2 regions of the Paenibacillus sp. MMO-58 genome follow, and region 1 is predicted to be linked to the other one. Evidence: riboswitches for the same ligand, from Rfam matches in the RefSeq annotation. Region 1 holds a riboswitch; the other holds the start of a gene.
The links. A riboswitch is a leader RNA that binds a small molecule or an ion and turns the genes downstream of it on or off. The one in region 1 is predicted to bind cyclic di-AMP.
Positions count from the first base shown of each region.

Region 2: linked by a shared signal. The riboswitch ahead of WFJ73_RS13665 (KamA family radical SAM protein) and the one ahead of WFJ73_RS21085 (hypothetical protein) in region 1 are both predicted to bind cyclic di-AMP.

Region 1 covers NZ_JBBCVY010000007.1:175,051-182,953, reverse strand. The annotation lists gene kdpA (potassium-transporting ATPase subunit KdpA) at 1-1,488, opposite strand, end outside; gene kdpF (K(+)-transporting ATPase subunit F) at 1,522-1,599, opposite strand; gene WFJ73_RS21085 (hypothetical protein) at 1,741-2,160, opposite strand; cyclic di-AMP (ydaO/yuaA leader) riboswitch at 2,282-2,469, opposite strand; cyclic di-AMP (ydaO/yuaA leader) riboswitch at 2,580-2,775, opposite strand; gene rlmN (23S rRNA (adenine(2503)-C(2))-methyltransferase RlmN) at 3,138-4,208, shown strand; gene WFJ73_RS21075 (lysoplasmalogenase) at 4,238-4,897, opposite strand; gene WFJ73_RS21070 (aldehyde dehydrogenase) at 4,981-6,360, shown strand; gene WFJ73_RS21065 (DHA2 family efflux MFS transporter permease subunit) at 6,520-7,903, shown strand, end outside.
Region 2 covers NZ_JBBCVY010000004.1:2,902-10,804, reverse strand. The annotation lists gene WFJ73_RS13685 (YheC/YheD family endospore coat-associated protein) at 1-735, shown strand, start outside; gene WFJ73_RS13680 (CapA family protein) at 749-1,816, shown strand; gene WFJ73_RS13675 (C40 family peptidase) at 2,063-2,572, opposite strand; gene WFJ73_RS13670 (alpha/beta hydrolase) at 2,875-3,981, opposite strand; gene WFJ73_RS13665 (KamA family radical SAM protein) at 4,049-5,056, opposite strand; cyclic di-AMP (ydaO/yuaA leader) riboswitch at 5,239-5,377, opposite strand; gene WFJ73_RS13660 (hypothetical protein) at 5,475-5,825, opposite strand; gene thiD (bifunctional hydroxymethylpyrimidine kinase/phosphomethylpyrimidine kinase) at 5,892-6,719, opposite strand; gene thiO (glycine oxidase ThiO) at 6,743-7,849, opposite strand; gene WFJ73_RS13645 (thiazole synthase) at 7,884-7,903, opposite strand, start outside.

The DNA.
Region 1 (7,903 bases):
CGAAACATACCGTCCAAGCAGCATGACGAGGCCGGTCGTCATGTTCCAGAACGGCGTATTGTCGGCAAGACCTTCAAAGCCGGAGCCGTTATTCGCCGCTGACGAGGTGTATTCATAGAGCACCTGCGAGATGCCGTGAAAGCCTGGGTTCGTGATGGCACCCTGGCCAAGATCCGTCAGGAAAGCAATGGCGGTTGGCGCCAAAATAATAAACGGATGAACGAGAATCGCGATCGCGATCAGCTTCATTTCCTTTGGTTCGATTTTCCGCCCGAGAAACTCAGGTGTCCGACCGACCATTAGTCCCGCGATAAAGACCGCAAGAATCGCATACATCAGCATATTGACGAGGCCAACGCCTTTACCTCCAAACACAACGTTCAGCATCATCTCCGCCAGCGGGACAAGACCGCCGATCGGGGTCAGCGTATCATGCATGTTATTGACCGAACCGGTAGTGGCCGCCGTCGTCACCGCCGTAAAGAGGGAGGATTGGGCAATGCCAAACCTGACTTCCTTGCCCTCCATGCTGCCTTGCGAGGCGTCTGCGCCAAGATTGTTCATAACCGGATTGCCATGCAGCTCAGCCGTGTAGACCGTTGCAAGGAATACCAGGAACAGCGACATCATGGCGCCAAATACAACCCAGCCTTGCTTGCGGTTACCCGCGAAACGACCGTATACATAAGGCAGGCAAGCAGGCAGCGCCCACATGGACAGAATCTCGATGACGTTCGTAAGCGGGCTCGGATTCTCGAAAGGATGCGCCGAGTTGACGCCAAAGAAACCGCCGCCGTTTGTACCCAAGTGCTTAATCGATTCCAGAGAAGCAACCGGACCGATTGCGATGCTTTGCGTTGCCCCTTCCAGCGTTGTTGCCGTTACGTTAGGCTGCAGGGTCTGCGGCACGTGAAGTGCCACAAGAACCAGCGTAATGAGCGTTGCGAGCGGCAGGAAAATCCGCGTGTGGGATTTCACGAAGTCGGTAAAGAAGTTGCCGATGGTGCTGCCCCTGCTCGTCAAGCCGCGGATAAAAGCAATTGCAACCGAGAAGCCGGTAGCCGCCGAGGTGAACATCATCATCATAATGACGGCCATCTGCGAGAAATAGGACAGCCCGGTCTCGCCGCTGTAATGCTGCAGGTTCGTATTCGTAATAAAGCTGATAACGGTATTGAACGACAGCGTTTCTTCCATGGCGCCAATGCCGTTGGGGTTGCCAGGAAGGCTGCCCTGCAGGCGCAGAATCAAATAACTGATCGCGACCAGCACGATATTCGTGAAAAGGAAGCTTAACGCGTACTTTTTCCAGGTCATGCCTTCACGCGATTTCAGCCCGATTAATTTATAAATGAACCGTTCGGTTCCGCCGAATAGGCGGTCGGTCCGGTTCGGTTGATCCGAGTATACGTGGTACACATAGGTTCCGAGCGGTTTGACGAGCAGTACAAGCACGCCAACCACGATAAGGAGCTGTAAAATATCCATTGCCATTGCGGCCTCCCAGCATTTGATAAGGGTTTAGAATTTCTCCGGATTAATCAAGGCGTATATCAAGTAAAGAAAGAGAAACAGGGCAAGCACTAACGTGACAATCATCGCTGATCCTCCTCTTGAATGGCCCGGTCGCACCAATGCATAAAGCCGGCGAAGAGTATGAATATCGCTGCCAGAAGCAGCACCATATAGATATCCTGCATAGCGGATTCCTCCTAAAAGAATGGCGAATAACTTTCGGTCTTACCGATTATCTTGGCTTGCCATGAGGTCGTTTATGATTAAAAAGGATGTATCCGCATGATTGGAATGAATGACATAATTAGCACCCATCCCTTTATAGATCAGACGGGGATTTGCGCTGTCCGTAACGACGCAGATCGATTTGGATGTCCAGCTGCGGCAGATCTGGATATAGCGGCAGCACAGATTCAGGCTCCTTTCGAATAAAAAGATTCGTCCGACCGGCAGCTCCGGGACACGCCATGTAGCCTCGTCAGTTGTATTGATGACGATAATCGTTGACACGCCAAGCTCCAGCATCCGCCCGTATTCGGTCTTATTGTTCACGATGGCGGCAAACGGGATATGCCGGTGCAGCAGCTGTTTAATAAAATCCTCGCCCTGCACATTGGGTGCGGAGACAAGTATATAATCGTCCATGGTTTACGCTCCTCTTTTGGTTAGAGGAATCAACGACAAACAAAAAAGCCGCGGAAGAGGGACTCTTCACGCGGCTTATAAGCGCAGCAGGAAATAAACCGCGCCTATATTCACGATCATCGTTGCCTCTCTTGGTACGCTGACGAAGTTAGCTGACGGATTCGGGCGTAAGAGTCGCCCTACGCCGATGAGCTCAGATGGAGCTGCTTCGGCGATTCACCCCGTGGACAATGCTGGCTGTATGGAACAGCCGGCTGCCCGATTGGTTCCCCCGTTCCCCCCGTGAAGGGGATTAAGCGATAAAGACAGTTGATTAAAAATGGGCATGAGAAAAAGCCGCAGAGGAAAGATCCCCGCGGCCTTGGAAGGTCACAAGATCACATCATCCTCTCTACTTGGAAAATGCCCTGCCTACTGGACAGTCGCATTTTCATCGCTTACGAGGTTAGCTGACGGATTCGGACGGTGAGAGTCGCCCTACCGGGTCCGGCCGCGCGCAGCCTTTTCCCGGATTCACCCCGGATAAGCATGCCGCGCCGGCTCTCACACCGTTGCCATGCCGCTTATCGATTGGTTCCCCCGTTTCCCTTAACGGAAACTCAGCGATTGTTACATTTGCTGAATCGTATATTACGCCTGACGGCCGAAGTTGTAAATGAACCGTAGAGGCGGCATATTGTCTAATTCTGACAAGGAGTTTGGTTAGAGCGTTTACATTTGGAGGGAACTCTACCATGCTCCTTCTTGGACCTTATATCTCTCGAATGCTGTAATTCGTTGTGAAATGCAGGTATAACCCAAGCCCAAATCGGTTTGTCCGGAGTAGCAGAATAAGACGGAAAAACCGTTTTACGGCGGTGGAGGGGCCGGTAAGGAGCTGAGCGGCACTATAATGGCCCCTTGTTTTCATCAGCTAATTTTGGGACAATAGGAACAGTATGCGGCTTTGGCCGCGTTTCACGAAAAGAGGAAAAACGATGAATACACCATCCATATATGGATTTACATTAGAGCAATTAACATCATGGCTGGGCGAGCGCGGGCATAAAAAGTTCCGGGCGACCCAGGTGTGGGAATACTTGTACCGGAAGCGGGTTACGAGCTTTGCGGATATGACGGATGTTCATCCGGACCTCGTGAAGCTGCTGGAAGAGAACTTTGCGATCCAGACGCTGGTCGAGCATACGAAGCAGGTGTCGAAGGACGGCACGGTCAAGCTGCTGCTCAAGCTGGATGACGGCAACCTGATCGAGACGGTGATGATGCGCCATAAGTTCGGCTTGTCGGTCTGCGTAACCACGCAGGTTGGCTGCAACATCGGCTGCAGCTTCTGTGCGAGCGGCCTGTTGAAGAAGAGCAGGGATCTGACAAGCGGCGAGATTGTCGAGCAGATTATGAAGATTCAGCTTCATCTCGACGAATCCGGCCAAGGCGAGAAGGTCAGCCATATCGTTGTTATGGGCATTGGCGAGCCGTTCGATAACTTTATTCACCTGAACGACTTCCTTACAACGGTGAAGGATCATAAAGGTCTGGCTATCGGTCCGCGCCATATTACGGTATCGACAAGCGGCCTCGCGGACAAAATCAGAGAGTTTGCCGACAAGGATCAAGGGGTTAACCTCGCGGTCTCGCTGCATGCTCCTAATAATGAGCTGCGGACGCGGATTATGAAGATCAACCGAGCGATTCCGATCGAGAAGCTGATGGATGCGATCGATTATTATCTGGAGCGGACGAACCGCCGCATTACGCTGGAGTATATTCTGCTCAAGGACGTCAACGACCGGCCGGAGCATGCGCTTGAGCTTGCCGAGCTGGTGGGCGACCGCCGCCGCTCCCTCGTGAACGTGAACCTGATTCCTTATAATCCGGTTGACGAGCATAGCCAATACCAGCGCAGCGAGAACGACTCCATTAAGAGCTTCTACGATACGCTGAAAAAACAAGACGTCAGCGTCAGCGTCCGCCTCGAGCATGGCGCCGACATCGACGCGGCTTGCGGCCAGCTGCGCAGCAAGCAGATGAATAAGGAAAAAGCCGGATAACAACCGGCCAGGCATAATCAAAGCCATGATCAGAGGATCATGGCTTTTTGCTTGGGAGCTGTGCGGCCCCGGTATCCGATGCAGGCGGCGATGCAGAATTGAGCAGCATAATAAGTGGCCATAATGAGCACGTCTGACCCGGCAATATCCGAAATAAACTTATTCCAGGCAAGAATGGAATCGGAAGCCATAAAGAGCAGGGCACCCGCAACCGCCCATGCGTTGCCGGACATCATGGCCGACCAGCCCATCAGCGAAATGGCGGTTACATAGACAAGAACGGGGATTTTCAGAGCGTCGTCCCCCGATTTCGTAAGCCCATCAAGCAGCTCGTAGCCCATATATACGGCATACACGCCGATTGGAATAATCGTTACGAGCCGCCAGAAGGAAAACCTCCACTGCCCGAAAAATCCGCTTAAATAAAACAAATGGCCGATCAAAAAAGCGGACAGCCCTACGACAAAGTTACCCAGGGTGACATCGCCAACAACGCTGAAGACAAGACCGGTTAGCAGGATCCGTTGAAACCGCTTACCGTTTTGCGCGGACTGCAAGTAAGCATAAGCGATAATCAGCAGCATAGGGATCGCTTTGAAAATTAGCTTGACGGCATGCGGTTCAGCAGGAATGATAAAAATGTAAAGCAAGCCCATGAGCAGAATAAGGGCAGGCAGTATTTTGATCAATCGGCATCGCTCCTTTTTTCCTAACTATAGCATAGATTTTCATTTTTAAAGTCTGGATTAATATCGAAAAGGCGGGGTATCGCATGAACGTGAATATGACAGCTCAACAATTGCTGGAGAAGCAGCGGCATTATTACGGGACGGGGGCAACCCGGAGTCTCGAATTCCGGCAGGCACAGCTGGCCAAGCTGCGCCAAGCCATTACGGAACGCGAGGATGCGATTATGCAGGCGCTTCGGCTTGACCTTAACCGGAGCGAGCAGGAGTCCTATATGCTTGAGATTGGACTTGTCCTGAAGGAAATCTCTTTTGTGCAGAAGCGGTTGAAGCGGTGGATGAAGCCCGCCAAGGTCAAAACGGCGCTTACCCACATGGGCAGCAAAGGCTACATCGTGCCGGAGCCGCTTGGCACCGCGCTTATTATCGCTCCGTGGAACTATCCGTTCCAGCTTGCGATGGCGCCGCTTGTCGGAGCTATAGCAGCGGGCAATACCGCAATCCTGAAGCCGTCGGAGCTTTCGCAGGCAGTGTCGGAGGTCATGTCCTCGCTTGTTCAGGATACGTTCGACCCTTCTTACATAGCCGTAATGGAAGGCGGAGTTGAAGTAAGCAAGGAGCTGCTGGACCTGCCGTTCGATAAGATTTTCTTCACGGGCAGCGTTAACGTCGGCAAGCAGGTTATGGCGGCGGCTGCCAAGCATTTGACGCCGGTTACGCTGGAGCTTGGGGGCAAAAGCCCGGCTATCGTGCATCATGACGCCAATCTCAAGCTGGCCGCAAGACGTCTTGCCTTCGGCAAATTCATTAACGCCGGGCAGACCTGCATCGCGCCGGATTACGTGCTCGTGCATCACAGCGTTCTGGAGGAGTTCCTTCAGCAGCTCCGCAAGTCGGTAACGAAGTTCTATGGACAGAATCCGCTTGAGCATAAGGATTACGGCAAAATCATATCGGAGCGGCATTTCCAGCGGCTTGCAGGCTTCCTTCGCGAAGGGGAGGCTGTCATGGGCGGAGGGGCAGACGAAATGGCGCTCCGGATCGAGCCTACCGTATTAACCCACGTGGACTGGAATATGCCGGTCATGCAGGAGGAGATTTTTGGCCCGATTCTGCCGGTATTGGTCTATGACGAGCTTCAGGAAGCGATCGATCAGATCAATGCGCGTCCGAAGCCGCTTGCTCTCTATCTGTTCAGCGAGAATGCGGCTATTCAGAAGCGGGTGACCGAGGCGGTGCCGTTTGGCGGCGGATGCATCAACGATACGCTCATGCATCTGGCGACGCCGTATTTGCCGTTTGGCGGAGTGGGGGAGAGCGGGTTGGGAGCTTACCATGGCGAGTACAGCTTCAAGACCTTCTCCCATATGAAAAGCGTGCTGAAGCAAACGACCAGGTTCGATTTTGCCTTCCGTTATCCGTCTGCCAAGGGTGGTCTTTCGATCATTCGGAGGCTGATGAAATAGCCTGATGCAGCTGAAAACGTTTTATGTATTTTTTACCAAAAAATCGATTGACTTCGCCCAATTTGCTCAGTAACATGGGGTAGCACACTACCATTACTGACTGCCGTTGTCCCTCTCATCCTTGGCGTAATGGGGTATTCCATGTAGGAGGTTATACGGATGGAACAACGGTTAACGGATAAACCCCAGGAGCAGGAATTCAGCATAAAAAGCATCCTGCTTCCGCTTGTCGCGATTATTCTCGGCTGTTTTATGGTTATTCTCGATACAACAGCGATGAACGTCGCTTTATCGAAGCTCGTAGAGGATTTCCATACGCAGCTTCCCACTCTGCAATGGACCGTAACGGGCTATATGCTGGCACAAGCCGCCGTCATTCCGCTTGCGGGCTGGCTGTCCGACCGGTTCGGCGCCAAGACGGTTTTTCTAACCTCGGTCATTCTCTTTACGATTGGCTCACTCCTATGCGCGCTGCCGAATGACCCGCAGACGCTGATTATGTTCCGCGTCATTCAAGGGCTTGGCGGCGGATTTGTGCTGCCCGTTGCGATGGCGTATGTTTACCGGCTGAGTCCGCCCAATAAAGTAGGGCAGGTCATGGGGATGCTGGGCGTGCCGATTCTGCTGGCGCCGGCCATTGGTCCCATTCTTTCCGGCTGGCTGGTCGAATACCATTCTTGGCGCTGGATCTTCCTGATCAATCTGCCGGTAGGTATTATCAGCGTATTGTTCGGGTTATGGAGTCTGCCGAAGCTGGCGACCAAGAAGCTTGCCGGATTGGATATTCCGGGCATGATTCTGGGGCCGCTCGCTTTCGCCGCGTTATCCTATGGCGTTAACCAGGGCGCGGAGAGCTGGACTTCGGATAAAACGCTCACCGGCCTTATCGCTGGCGGCGTAGCGCTGATCGTTTTTATTATCGTAGAGCTGCGCGCGAAGCATCCGCTGCTGGATCTTCGGGTGTTCCGCTCGATTGATTTCTCGTTCGGCATTGTGGTGCAGTGGATTGTCCAGTTCTCGCTGTTTGGCGCGATTTTCCTGCTGCCGCAATTTCTTCAGCAAGGCCGCGGCTACGGTGCGTTTGACACCGGACTTACCTTATTTCCGCAAGCGCTGGCTTCGGCTTGCATGATGCCGATCGGCGGCTATTTGTTTGACCGGATCGGTGTCCGCTGGCTGGTTGTGATCGGGCTTAGCCTTGTATCTGGCGCGATCTTCCAGTATTCGCATCTGGATATTCATACAGGCAGAGAGGATTTGCTGCTGCCTCTTATTATGGCCGGCTCGGGAATGGGGCTTATGATGATGCCTCTTAATTCCCATCTGATCAACAAGACGCCGCGGGAGCTGGTCAGCCGCGTTACTTCGCTTACGAGCGCGATGCAGCAGGTGATCAGCTCGCTGGCGGTTGCGCTGCTCGTAACGGTTCTGACCAAGCGGATTGCGAAGCTGATGGCTGAAGCAAACGTTCCGCCCGAAGCGCTGGCGAACCAAACCGCGGGAAGCGGTGCCGCGCAGGCAAGTCCGGAGCAGCTGCAGCAGC
Region 2 (7,903 bases), on a different contig from region 1:
ATCCAGAAGCATCTGCTTGCCTCCCCCGTTCTGAAGCCGTATCTTCTGCCTACTGAACTGGTGAAGGACCCTAGCAGCTTTTTAGCCTTTGTGAAAAAGTATAATAGCGTCATGCTGAAGCCGATTAACGGCTGGGGCGGCAGAGATATCGTACGCGTCACGCTGGAGCAAGGACAGTACAAAGTGCAGAAAAACGGTGAGCAAACGCGATTAACGAGCGCTCTGGGCATCCGTTCGTTAATTAGACGCGCGTTGAGCAAGGAACGTCAAATCATGCAGCAGTGGATCGATATCCGGAACAAGCAAGGAGTTATTTATGACATTCGCGCGCTGATTTTGAAGAAAAGCGAAGGGAACTGGGAGACAACGGGGATTGCCGTGCGGGAAGCGCAGCGCGGCCGGATTACGTCCAACCTGAAGAGCGGCGGCCATGCCTTTGAAGCAAGCTCCTATCTAAAAAAAGAATTTGGCGACGAGAAAGGCGAAGCTCTCGCCAAATCCGTCCGCGAGCTCGCGGAATATATTCCGACGTTTACGGAGAAATCCTATGGCGCCCGCCTTTGCGAGCTTGGCATTGACCTCGCGGTGGATGTTCATGGCAAGCTGTGGCTGCTTGAGATCAACATTAAGCCCGGTAAAACGATTATGCGGCAGGTATACGGAGTCAAAGCCTGGGAGCAAAGCCGGCATACGCATTTTCAATACGCCCGCAGCCTGCTTCCAATAAACAAATAAACGGAGATGAACTATGAGCACGGAAATAACGATAGCCGCGGTCGGGGATTTCCTGATGAAGACGCGTATTATTAACTCCTGCAAAGGGGATAAAGGTTATTCCTTCGACCATCTGTTCGAGCCGATCGCCCCTTATCTGCGTAATGCCGATCTAACGATCGGCAACCTGGAAACCGTATTTGCGGGTAAAACCTCCGAGGACGCTTACAGTGTGGTGAAACGGAATCCGCGTACGAACTGGCCTATGTTCAACTGCCCGGATGCTTTTGCCGATACCTTAAAAAATCTTGGCTTCGACTTTGTCTCGACAGCCAATAATCATTGCATGGACAACGGCATTAACGGTCTGAAGCGTACGCTCAGAATTTTGGATGCCAAAGGGATTGCCCACACCGGTACTTACCGAACGCAGAATGAAGCACAGCATCTGGTCGTCAAAGAAGTCAAAGGCATCAAGATCGGCTTCCTTGCTTATACGAAAACCACAAATAAAATCCCGGTTCCCTCAGACCATAAGTGGGCGGTAGACCTAATCAATCCGGCCAAAATGGTATCCGACCTGAAACGGATGAAAGCCAAAAACGTCGATCTGACTATCGTATGCCTGCATATGGGCAGAGAATACTCGAATTATCCGGTACAAATGCAAAAAGATATGGTGCAATTATTATTCAAAAATGGCGCTGACATTATACTCGGTGCTCACTCGCACACCATTCAGCCAGCCGTCTTCTACAAAAGCGGATCGGGTATCCGCAGATTCGCCATCTATTCCCTCGGCAATATCATTTCGACCCGCCTTTACTACAACGACCATACTTTAACCGGACTCATTACTCAGCTCCAGGTGCGCAAGCTTGATGATGGCACCATTCGCATCAAGAAGGTCGACTTTATCCCAACCTGGACGCGGATCAGCAAAACGGGAGGCCGAAGCGCTTTTAAAGTCTTCCCTCTTACCGCCCATTTAAAAAAGCTCGATCCGTCCAGCGCCGAAGCCGTCCGTATGAAAAAAATGATCCACCATGTCCGCCAGCATATCGTAAAGGACTCTGACTCCGTCAACGCAGAAATCATCTAACCACAAAAAAATGCCGTACGGATCACTCCGTACGGCATTTTCCTGTTCCTTTAAACAATTAAATATTGTCTTTCTTATCTTCAGTTTTAACTGATACGGAGTCAGTCGAATGTTCCTTGAGAAGCGAAGCGTACGCCTTTGTTCGGAGATTCCCACTTAAACCAATTGAATCATGGAATCTCCGAACAACAGCGGTCGAAAGAATATTCGAATGCGTAGTTTGCATCAAAACTAAGATAATAAGAACTAGTTAATCACGCGACGTCCCACGATGAAACGCTGCTTATAATAGCTCGAGTTAACATCCGAAATAATAACGTCTGCCGAAGGACTTGCGTTATGAATCATTTTGCCGTTGCCGATGTAGATGCCGACATGGCCTACGTCTTTATGGTTTTTCGAGCCGCTGTTCCAGAAGAACAGAAGATCGCCTTTTTTGAAGTTGCCGTAGCCGACTTTAGTGCCCACTTTTGCTTGAGCATCATCATCACGGTTAACCAGGGTAACGCCAACGTTAGCAAGTTTATATACAAGCGCCGTGTAACCGGAGCAGTCTGTTGCGTAAGGGGCTTTTTTTTCTTGACGGTCTTGCCAATGTACGTAATTGACTTTATTTTTTAAGTTTAATGCCGTTTGGACAACCTTCGCTCTTTTCGCGTCTGCTGACATCGCGGCATCCGCAGTCGTATGAAGAAGCGCTGTTACCGGTAATGCGATAGCCACCAATAGCATCGCGATTTTTGTCATGAATTTCATTTGTTGTTCACTCCCTATCAATCGTGATAGGGCTATTATAAATAACGCTCCGAACCCAAGAACACCCGCAAAAATTGGCAACGAGCGGTAAATGAAAGCGTTAAGAATGCTGTAATCTAGGCGTTTCTTGGGTCTTAACCACTTTCTGAGAATCCTATGAGTCTATGATGAGTATTTTCTTACTTGTTGCATCCTATCAACTATGCTATAATCCTGATTTTTCATTTTTTACACCGGGATTTAAGGATAAAAGCCCATTCTTCCATCAAGGAAGAACGGGCTTGGAAAAATGATCTCTTCTATTATAGTGCTTTCAAAGCATTTGCAATTTCGATACATAAATCCTCGGCCTGCGGCACAAAGCCCAGACGGTCGATAAAAGCATGCGTACAGCCTTTGTACCGGATGGTCTTGACCGGTACGCCGGCGGCCGCAAGCTGCCTGCTGTATACTTCCGACTGAATGCGCAGCCCATCAAATTCGGCTCCTACGCATAACGTACGCGGTAATCCGGTGCTGTCAGCCAGAAGCGGACTGACATAAGGATTACGGACATCCTCCTCATTCGGCAAATAATGCTCCCAAGCCTTTCTGCCTTCCGGGTCGGCTTCGGTAGGCCGTCCAATCCCCAGCATCGGATCAATCATCGCTCTTTGTTCATCCGCCATCTCGAATTGGGACAGCTCCCACCGATAACCGTTCACCCCGTTAAGGAAGGTCACGCACGGATAAATCAGCACCTGCTGGGCTACCATACGCGTACCTAAATCCCGGTCCTTGGTTGCTACGGCAGCAGACAGGTTGCCGCCGGCACTGTCGCCGCCTACGGCAATCCGGTTCCGGTCGATGCCGTATTCCTCGGCATGCTCGTAAATATATTGAACGGCATTAAAGCAATCGTCAAATCCGTTAGGGAACTTATGCTCCGGAGCTAATGAATAATCAATATTAAAGACAACGGCATCGGCCAGCTCGGCGATCAGCCGGCAAGGGTTCTCCACCGCAAACACGGTACCGCCGATCCAGCCGCCGCCATGAATATAAATGAGACAAGGCTTATTAGGCTTACGCATCGACTTGCGCGGGTAGTACCGCCATAGGCCAACCTCATTGTCGCCAAGCTTTACGCGTTCGTAACCGGTGTAAATCTCAACGGTATTCAAATTACGGTTCGGAAATCCCATGGAATCCCGAATAAGCTGCAGCTGCTCGGCTGGCGACGGAGGCTGGGCTGGGGCAGCCTTTTGTTCCCCGGCCCATTTCCTAATAATCTGAAGCTCGTAAGGATCCAGATAACCGGCCCTCGTCTCTTCCGGATTAACCTTCACAATAACCTGCGTATCGTTCAAGTTTACTTCTTCCTGCTGAGACTGCAGGGCGTTCACAATTTCCTGGCTGTATACTCTCATTGACAGAAGCCTCCCGGGATGCGAAATGGTATCCCTTCTTACTTCTCCTTGAGCTTGCGAACATCCTTTATTTGTTCTTGGCAGGCTGACCGGAAGGCAGATAGACCATATGATCGTCATGCTCCGACAGATCCTCCAGCCACGATGCTTCTGGAGGACAATCCAGCATGATAAAACGGCCTTTTCCTTCTTCTTGATAGTGATGATATTTCACGTAGGCTTTGCCGCCTTCTATATCCAACAATTCAACCTTGCCATAATCATGGGCCATCAAAAGCCTGATCCGCTTTCCAAGCTCCGCGGTTAGTTCTTTTGCTTGCTGAACGATAGAAAACTGCGTTTGAAGGGACAGACTAGACTCGGGATATGAAGGATTAGGACGGTTAATAATAAAGGAATATGGCGAAACCCCAGCCTGGGACAGCTGATCAATCAGCTTGCCTAATAGAAGAGGGTCATTATTAACGCCCTTGACAATAGGGGTTTGATTAAGAACGACAACTCCCGCCTGGTGAAGGGCATTAAATGCTTTCTTCGCTTCGGACGTTAGTTCTCTCGGATGGTTAATCGTAGTCATCAAATAGATCCGCTTCTCCGGACTCGAGAACCGGCTTAACATCTCTAATAGTTCATGGTCCTCATAAATTCGCATTGGATTATGAACCGGCATTCTGGAATCCAGCCTAATCGTGCCGATATGCTCGATATCCCGCAGCTGCTCGATAATTCTAGTCAGCTTGGCAATACCTAACATCAGGCTATCTCCCGTCAACACAACCTTATGAATCTCATTATGTTCTGCGATGTAAGCAATTCCTTCTGCTGCATGGGATACGGGGAGAAGAACCATCGATTGATAAATGTGCTTACAGCCGGCAGCTTCCCAAGTGAACTCCTGGATCACGTGAGGGGCTTCGCCCGCCGCAATCAGATGCTTGCGGATCGGATCCTTCGGATCATCCCAGTCAATCAGATTTAAGTAATAATCATTGACGCGAAAATGCTTCTTAAGCCGTTCTCTTTCCGCCTCCGACAGACCTGCCGATCTACCGTTATCGGCCATTGGTTGTACCATTTCGCATCCCTCCAAAAGGTTATTAAAAGCATCACCTATGCCGGGAAGTCCATCCCACCTCCACGAAAAATGAAAAAAAAGACCCCCGCAGCACAGAGCATGAACATGGTCTGCGTGCATTTTGGGCCTTTAAAACAGAAAAAGACCCAGCAAGGGTCTATCGTTTGCAATGTTATTCGCAAAAGACCCATCTCAAAGCTGACGAGGTTAGCTGACGGACTCGGGATAGATGGTTCCCTACAGCCGATAACCGGCTGATTCGCCCCAAAAGATTGGTTTCCCCGCTTCTCGGCAACGCCGAGAACTAAGCTTATTATAATTATCTCACAATTCTTAATATTGTCAACAATTAATCAATAATAATCCCCGCCCAATTTCCCAAGGGATGGTTGGACGGGGTTACGTTAACTCTCTGCGGTTACTTCTTATCCACTTGAAGAAGAAATAAGTGCTTAACCGAAAATGTATCCTTGATGGTATCTTCGGATATAACATTCAGCTTGATGAGACCGGCGATTTTGGAGGTATCGGGCTTCGAAAGCAACCGCCATACATCGGGATCGGGAAGAGCAGCATACAGCTTGCTCTCATCAAATTCCTTGCGCTCCTGAGAAACAATCTTCACCTTGTAGCTGCCTACCTCCAGTTCGGAGAGGTCCAGCTCGGCGCAATGCTGTATAATTTCACCGCGCAGCTCGGATAATTCCTGCTCGATTTCCTTCTGCTTTTGCTTAAGCTGATAATAACGCTTGACTTTGTTATCCTCCACCACATTCACGCTCCTCTTAATCAAATGTATGATCAGAGGTGTGAAATTAGGACTAGATCTTGTCCACTATCTGGCAACTAGCCCTCTCTTGCGGTATGCCCAATGATTCGTTGGGCCATGTCCGCTGCCGACGATAATGCCGTCTTCAATGGCGGCTTGTATATAGGCTTTTGCCTGGCGAACGGCTTCCTCGATTTCAAGCCCTTGAGCGAGGCCTGCAGTGAGCGCAGCCGAATACGTACAACCGGTGCCATGGGTGCGGGCCGTTTCGATCCGTCTGCCTGCCAGCTCGCTATAACAACTGCCGTCGAAGAGCAAATCCACCGCTTCAGCTCCTGCTTCATGCCCGCCCTTGATCAGGACATAACGGGCGCCGAGGCTGGACAGCTTTTTCGCCGCTTCGAGCTTGTCGGCCTTGTTGCGAACGGCCATCCCGGTCAGATGCTCGGCCTCCGGAATGTTTGGCGTAATAATCATCGTGAGCGGCAGCAGCTTGCGGCTTAAAGCCCGGACGGCTTCTACCTGCAGGAGCGACGCGCCGCCTTTGGCGATCATAACCGGGTCTACCACAACCTTCTTCCAGCCGAAGAAAGCAATCGCCTCGGCTACTTCCTCAATAATCTCGGCACTAAACAACATGCCGGTCTTCAAAGCATCAACGCCGATATCGCTGCCGACGGAGTGAATCTGCGCCTTTACCGCTTCCTTGGCGAGCGGGTATACGCCTTGCACGCCAAGCGTATTTTGCGCTGTAATCGCCGTTAAGGCCGACATCCCGTAAGCGCCAAGCTCCTGGAATGTTTTCAAATCCGCCTGAATGCCTGCTCCGCCGCCGCTGTCCGAGCCGGCAATCGTCAAAGCCCGGGCTACATTGCCGTTTATGTATTCCGCCATTTTTATTTCACCCCGTTTATCGTTTAGTAGGAAAACCGTTCCGGCGCAAACGCCGGCAGCCTGCTGCCGTTATCGATATAATCGGCCACAACCTGTGCCGTTACCGGGCTGAGAAGAATGCCGTTGCGGTAATGGCCCGCCGCCATAAGGACGCGGCCGCCCGATTCCTGCAGCGGTCCAAGCAAAGGGAAACCGTCCTGCGTGGATGGCCGGAGGCCTGCCCAGCGGTGGAACGGCTCCCGCCCCTCCAGAAACGGAAACGCCTGCTTGTTCCATTTGCGCAGCCGCTCGATTCCACGCTCCGTAACGGTTGTATCAAAGCCCGCCACATCCTCGGAAGCTCCGCATACGAGCGTACCGTTTTCTTTTGCAACCAGATAACCCTGATTGCAGAACACCATGTGCTGTACCGGCTTTACTTCCGCTTCATAAGCGCAAATCTGACCGCGGATCGGGTACACCGGAATACGGATGCCGAATACATCCTCAAGCTCCTGTGCCCAGGCGCCGGAGCAGACGACCAGGCGGTCGCCGGTAAAGCTCCAGCCGGTCTCGGCGGTAACAACGATATCCTCGCGCCACTTGTCGACGGTTACCGAGCCTAGCTGCTCGAAGATTCGAACACCGGTCAGGCGGCATGCTTGCTCGAGCGCCAACACGTAATCCGGCGCGTAGACATGGCTTTCCTCCGGCGTGTAAAGAGCGGCCTTCACCTCGCGGGACAACATCGGCTCCTGCCGGAACAGTTCATCCCCTTCCAGCACAATACCGCTTGATCCATGCTCGTTCTGCCAGAGGCGACGTCCCTCCAGAGCCAGACGGTCCGCTTCGTGATAGGCAATATAGAGACTGCCCGAATCGGTATATTCGAAGGTGCTGCCGGATACCTGCCGGACCTCGTCGCGCCAGGACGGATACAGCCGCAGGCTTTCCCGGCACAAGCGGAAGAATTCATCCGGCCCTTCCACATTTTCCGAGTAGGGGGCGAGCATTCCGGCCGCAGCCCCGGAGGCCTGCCCGCCGCAGCGGCCAATCTCTAAGACAATAGCTTGATGCCCCCGCTTCTGAAGCTCGAAAGCGCAGGAGAGACCAACTACGCCTCCGCCCATAATGACAATCGTTTCTCCCATGATTAGACCAGCTTTCTATCAAATAATCGGCCCGTTACTTCACAATAAATTGCT